Regions from separate parts of the Streptomyces sp. NPDC006487 genome, predicted to be linked through region 1. Evidence: riboswitches for the same ligand, from Rfam matches in the RefSeq annotation. Region 1 holds a riboswitch; the other holds the start of a gene.
What was found. A riboswitch is a leader RNA that binds a small molecule or an ion and turns the genes downstream of it on or off. The one in region 1 is predicted to bind S-adenosylmethionine.

Region 1 (3,238 bases):
CGGCTTCAGAGCACGGGCAACGCCTCGCCCGGGCGGGCGGGGCGGCCCTCTTCCTGCCGGAAGAGACAGCCGCGCAGGTGGCCGGCGAGGTCCCCGTCGATGTGGGCGACGTACGCGCGGGCCCCGCCGGCGCTTCCCGCTCGTCCTCCCGGCGCGACACCGACCACTTCCGGTCCAGCGCCACGGCCCGCTCCCGCACGCGGGCCCGGTCGCGCCACCACCCGCGGATCAGCTCCGGGGTCCGGTGGTCGTCACCGTCCCGGGCCCGCGGCCGGTATCGGATCCCGGTGGGTCATGCCCCGAAGGCTCTCTCAGACGGCCGGGACGCAGCGGCCCTCTTCGGTGCGGTACTGCCACTTGGCGCCGTCCGCGACGAGCTCCTTGACCGCGCGGACGAAGCGGTCCACGTGCTCGTCGGGGGTGCCGGCGCCGAAGCTGACGCGGATCGCGTTCAGCGACCGCTCCCCCGGGGCCGCCTCCGGGGCTCCGCACTCGCCCTGGGCCTGCGGCTCGCTGCCGAGCAGCGTGCGGACCAGCGGGTGGGCGCAGAACAGGCCGTCGCGGACGCCGATGCCGTACTCGGCGGAGAGCGCGGCCGCGAAGTGCGAGCTGTTCCAGCCGTCGACGACGAAGGAGATGACGCCCACGCGCGGGGCGTCGTCGCCGAAGAGGGACAGGACGCGGACCGCCGGGACCTCGGCGAGGCCTTCGCGGACCTTGGCGATGAGGTGCTGCTCGCGGGCGACGAGGTTCTCGAAGCCTGCCTCGTTCAGCGCCTTGCAGGCGGAGGCGATGGAGTAGACACCGATGACGTTCGGGGAGCCGGCCTCGTGGCGGGCGGCGGTGGTGTGCCACTCGACGTCCACGCCGCCGTCCTCCCGGCGGGCCACCTTGCGGGAGGCGCCGCCGCCCGCGAGGTACGGCTCGGCCTCCTGCAGCCAGTCGGCGCGGCCGGCGAGCACGCCCGAGCCGAAGGGGGCGTAGAGCTTGTGTCCGGAGAAGGCGACCCAGTCCACGTCGAGGTCCTGGACCGAGACGGGGTGGTGCGGGGCCAGCTGGGCGGCGTCCAGGACGATGCGGGCGCCGTGGGCGTGCGCGGCGGCGGCGAGTTCCTTGACGGGCCACAGCTCGCCGGTGACGTTGGAGGCTCCGGTGACGCAGACCAGCGCGGGGCCGTAGGGGTCCCGGTCGGCCAGGGCGCGCTCCAGGGTGGCCACGGCCTCGTCCGGGGTGCGGGGGGCGTTGAGGTAGGTGACCTGGGCGTTCGTCCACGGGAGCAGCGAGGCGTGGTGCTCGGTCTCGAAGACGAAGACCTGGCAGCCGGCGGGGAGCACGGCGGCCAGCAGGTTGAGCGAGTCGGTGGTGGACCGGGTGAAGACCACCTGGTCGCAGGGGCGGCAGTCGAGGAACTCGGCGACCGTGACCCGGCTCTGCTCGAACAGGTCGGTGGAGAGCTGCGAGAGGTACCCGGCGCCGCGGTGGACGCTGCCGTAGTACGGGGCGTACGCGGCCACGTCGTCCCAGACCCGCTGGAGCGCGGGGGCGCTGGCCGCGTAGTCGAGGGCGGCGTAGGTGACCTCGCCGCCGGTGACGAGCGGCACGGTGACCTCGCGGCCGAGAACCGCCAGCGGCTCGGCACAGGCAGGGCCCTCGGCCGCGGAGGTGAGGGCGGCGGCAGTGGTGGTGGCGCCAGAGGCGAAGGACGCGGACAGGGTTGCGGACATGGCGGTATCTCCCGGCAGGCAGGTGTGAATGGCTTCGGTGTGCCCGTACGCGGATACGGCGCTGCGGCCGTTCGGGGTACGGGAGTGCCCCGGGAACGCGGATCGGCCGCCGCACACGGATGTGCTGCCGCAGGTGTGCTGCGGGTACGCGGAAGTGACCCTGTTCCGAGGGGTGAAGAAGGGGCGGAGTCGCCCTATCGCATTCGCTTGCTCACGGAAAACGCTCCTCGAGAGACCAGGACCCCTGGTGTTCGAGGGATCCGCGCTTGCCGTAGGCCTCACTGCCTACGACCTGGTCATCACCCGGGGCACCCCGCCACGGAAGGAGGGTTGCCGGACAGCAAGCCGGGGCCTAAACGCTGTCACTCGTGACCTGAGGAGCATCCTGCCACATGATCTTCCGAACGCAAGACCCCGGTCCACATGGCGGACCGGGGTCAGTGCCGGATCTTGGCCGGATCCCGTCGGAACGGTCAATCTTCCCGGCGGCTACGCGTTGCTCGCCGCCACCCAGCGGGCCAGCGCCTCCCGGGCCGCGCCCGAGTCCACCGACTCCGCCGCCCGTACGACACCGGCGGCGAGCTGCTCCTCCAGCGTGCCCGTGCCCGGGTCCAGGGCGACCAGGGCCGCCGCCGAGTTCAGCAGCACAGCGTCGCGCACGGGGCCGGTCTCGCCGGCCAGCAGGCGGCGGGCCACGTCGGCGTTGAACGAGGCGTCCGCCCCGGCCAGGGCGGAGACCGGGACCAGCGGGATGCCGATGTCGCGCGGGTCGAAGCCCTGCTCCCTGACCTCGCCGTCACGGACCCACCAGACCCGGGAGGTCGCCGTGGTGGTGAGCTCGTCGAGCCCGTCGTCACCGCGGAAGACCAGCGCCGAGGAGCCCCGCTCCGCCAGGACGCCCGCGACGATCGGGGCCACCCGCGCGTCGGCCACACCGGTGGCCTGCGCCCGGACCCGCGCCGGGTTGGTCAGCGGGCCGAGGAAGTTGAAGGTGGTCCGGATGCCCAGTTCCCGGCGGGCCGCCGCCACGTGCCGCAGCGCGGGGTGGAACTTGACGGCGAAGCAGAAGGTGATCCCGGCTTCCTCGGCCACCTCCACGACCCGCGCGGGGGTGAGGTCGAGGTTGACGCCCAGCTTCTCCAGGACGTCCGAGGAGCCGCTCGCGGAGGAAGCGGCCCGGTTGCCGTGCTTGACCACCTTGGCGCCCGTGCCGGCCACCACGACGGCCGACATCGTGGAGATGTTGACCGTCTTGGCCCCGTCGCCGCCGGTGCCGACGATGTCCACCGTCCGGCCCGGCACCTCGATCAGGTTGGCGTGTTCGTACATGGCGCGGACCAGGCCGTTGATCTCGGCCACGGTCTCCCCCTTGGCCCGCAGGGCGACGGCGAAGCCGGCGATCTGGGCGTCGGTGGCCTCCCCGCGCATGATCCGGTCCATGGCCCAGGCCGTGTCGTCGGCGCCGAGGTCACGGCCGGTCAGCAGGGCGTCCAGAAGGCCCGGCCAGCCGCGGG
Region 2 (3,238 bases), on a different contig from region 1:
AACCCCTCCGGGCCCCGCTCGAACTGCGTCAGCTCCGGGCGTACGAGGTGCCCGCGCGCGAGCCTGGCCTGCGCCGTGCGGTAGATCGCCGCGGCCATCCGCCCCAGCGCCTGGCCGTCCTGGTGGCGGTGCAGCCGTACGCCCACGTCCACCTGGGCCAGCGCGTCCAGCCCGGCCGTGTGCAGCGCGTCCACCAGCAGGCCCAGCTCGACTCCGTAGCCCACGGGGAACGGCAGCCGCTCCAGCAGCTCGCGGCGTACGGCGTACTCGCCGCCCAGCGGCTGGACGAAGCCGGCCAGCTGCGGCCAGTGGAGGTTGAGCAGCGGACGGGCCACCAGCTCCGTGACCCGGCCGCCCTGCCCGTTGGCCTTGGCGGAGGCCGGGCCGGCCGGGTCGCCGAACTCCTGGCCGAGGGGCCGGTCGTACATGGCCTTGACGAACCGCACGTCCGGATCGGTCAGCAGCGGGCCGACGATCCCCGAGACGAAGTCGGCCGAGAAATCGCGCAGGTCCGCGTCCACGAAGCAGACGATGTCGCCGCTCGTGACGAGCAGCGAGCGCCACAGCACCTCGCCCTTGCCGGGCAGCGCCGGGATCCGCCGCAGGACCTCGTCGCGGTGCACCACCCGGGCCCCGGCCTTGGCCGCGACCTCGGCGGTGCGGTCCGTGGAGCCCGAGTCGATCACGACGAGCTCGTCCACCAGGGGCACCGGCAGGCCCTCGATCAGATCGCGCCGGATCACCTCGACGATCTCGCCGACCGTCGCCTCCTCGTTCAGCGCCGGCAGCACCACGCTCACCGTGGTGCCCGCTGCCCGCTTGGCCGAAAGCAGCTGGCCGAGCGGTCGGTCGGCGGCTGACCAGGAGCGGTCTGCCAACCAGCGCTCCACCTCTTCCAGCACCTTCAGCACTCCCTGGTTCATCATCGGGTTCATCAGTGGTTTGGACCGAATTGTGATCCATCTCGCGGTTCGGACGGCTGTCTCAACCACCCGGGCCTTCGGTTACAGTCTTGAACAACGCGAAGGTCCACCGCATGCCGGGGGTCCCCGCGTACAAACGCACCGGCGCGCCACAGAGCGCGTGTGCCGGTGCCATACCGCTCATCCAGAGGGGCAGAGGGACACGGCCCGTTGAAGCCCCGGCAACCCTCCAGTCGGTTCTCGCGATCGCGCACACCAGCGCCGCCAGCGAGGTCCCCGGCTAGGGAAGGTGCCAATTCCGTCTCATGGCGAAGTGCGCCATGGGGAAGATGAGGAGAAAGGGCCTCGCCATCATGGCTGCACAGTCTGTCGCAACCTCTGCCGAAACCGTTGAAACCAGCGCTTCCGGCACCTCTGTCGATCTCGGTCCCGCCACCGGCCTTTCCTGTCGTGAGTGCGGTACCCGCTTCGAGCTCGGCCCGATCTTCGCCTGCGCCGAGTGCTTCGGACCGCTCGAAGTCGCCTACGAGCTGCCGCTGGGCGACCCGGAAGCCCTGCGCGCCGCCATCGAGGCCGGCCCCAACAACATCTGGCGCTACGCGCCGCTGCTGCCCGTCCCGGCGGACGTGGCCTCCAAGCCGAGCCTGAACCCCGGCTTCACCAAGCTCGTGGACGCGGCCAACCTGGCCAAGGAGCTCGGCGTCACCGGCAAGCTGTACGTCAAGGACGACTCCGGCAACCCGACGCACTCCTTCAAGGACCGCGTCGTGGCCATCGCCGTCGAGGCCGCCCGCGCCTTCGGCTTCACCACCCTCTCCTGCTCCTCCACCGGCAACCTGGCCGGCGCCGTCGGCGCCGCGGCCGCCCGCGCCGGCTTCCGCTCCTGCGTGTTCATCCCGCACGACCTGGAGCAGGGCAAGGTCGTCATGGCCGGTGTCTACGGTGGCGACCTCGTCGGCATCGAGGGCAACTACGACGACGTCAACCGCTTCTGCTCCGAGCTCATCGGCGACCCGCTGGGCGAGGGCTGGGGCTTCGTCAACGTCAACCTGCGCCCGTACTACGGCGAGGGCTCCAAGACCCTGGCGTACGAGATCTGCGAGCAGCTCGGCTGGCAGCTGCCCGACCAGATCGTCATCCCGATCGCCTCCGGCTCGCAGCTCACGAAGATCGACAAGGGTCTGCAGGAGCTGATCAAGCTCGGCCTCGTCGAGGACAAGCCGTACAAGATCTTCGGTGCCCAGGCCGAGGGCTGCTCGCCCGTCTCGACCGCCTTCAAGGCCGGTCACGAGGTGGTCCGCCCGCAGAAGCCGAACACCATCGCCAAGTCGCTGGCCATCGGCAACCCGGCGGACGGCCCGTACGTCCTGGACATCGCGCGCCGTACCGGCGGCTTCGTCGAGGACGTCAACGACGAGCAGGTCGTCGAGGCCATCAAGCTCCTCGCCCAGACCGAGGGCATCTTCGCCGAGACCGCGGGCGGCGTGACCGTCGGCGTGACGAAGAAGCTCATCGAGAACGGGCAGCTCGACCCCGCGCTGACCACCGTGGTCCTGAACACCGGTGACGGCCTCAAGACCCTGGAGGCGGTGGCCGAAGGTGGTGGCCAGACCGCCACCATCCGCCCGAGCCTGGACGCGTTCCGCGCCGCCAACCTGGCCTGATCCTCTTCTCCCTGCACACCGGAAAGGCAGTAGCGCCATGAGCGTCAACGTCCGCATCCCCACCATCCTGCGCACCTACACCGGCGGCCAGGCCGAGGTCCCCGCCGAGGGCGCGACCCTCGAAGAGGTCATCCGGTCCCTGGAGGCCAGCCACCCCGGCATCGCCGCGCGCGTCCTGGACGACCAGGGCAAGCTGCGCCGCTTCGTCAACGTCTACGTGAACGACGACGACGTGCGCTTCGAGGGCGGGCTGCAGACCTCCACCCCGGACGGCGCCGGCATCTCGATCATTCCCGCCGTCGCGGGCGGCTGCTGAGCCCTCGTACGGCTTGCGCGAGACCTCGTAGAAACTGAATTGCCCCCTCCGTTACCAAACGGAGGGGGCAATTCTGCTGGGTTGGGCGCGGTAGAGTTGGGGAAGTCCCCTCCGCTGTTCTTGCCCGCCGCATATGAGCGGGCCGCGAGAGGGTTGACATTGAGTCAACATGCAAGTGCGCTATGGGTCCTTGGCGTGGTTTGTCCGGCCCGAGTTGCCCTGGAATATTCCGAGTTTTCACCCTATTTCAATCTTTTACTGTGTCCAGAATTCTCGTCGGAATGACCTGTTGCAGACAGCAGCGGTGCGGATACATTCAGCCCCGGTCGAGGCGT

Region 2: another riboswitch for S-adenosylmethionine. It lies ahead of thrC (threonine synthase); the one in region 1 lies ahead of ACFYM0_RS28375 (aminotransferase class V-fold PLP-dependent enzyme).

Annotation. Positions count from the first base shown of each region.
Region 1 is NZ_JBIAHN010000017.1:33,774-37,011, forward strand. Features, by position in the region: gene ACFYM0_RS28375 (aminotransferase class V-fold PLP-dependent enzyme) at 312-1,724, opposite strand; SAM riboswitch class IV at 1,982-2,098, opposite strand; gene trpD (anthranilate phosphoribosyltransferase) at 2,214-3,238, opposite strand, start outside.
Region 2 is NZ_JBIAHN010000021.1:48,445-51,682, reverse strand. Features, by position in the region: gene ACFYM0_RS32190 (glucosyl-3-phosphoglycerate synthase) at 1-902, opposite strand, end outside; SAM riboswitch class I at 1,101-1,259, shown strand; gene thrC (threonine synthase) at 1,277-2,587, shown strand; gene ACFYM0_RS32180 (MoaD/ThiS family protein) at 2,625-2,903, shown strand.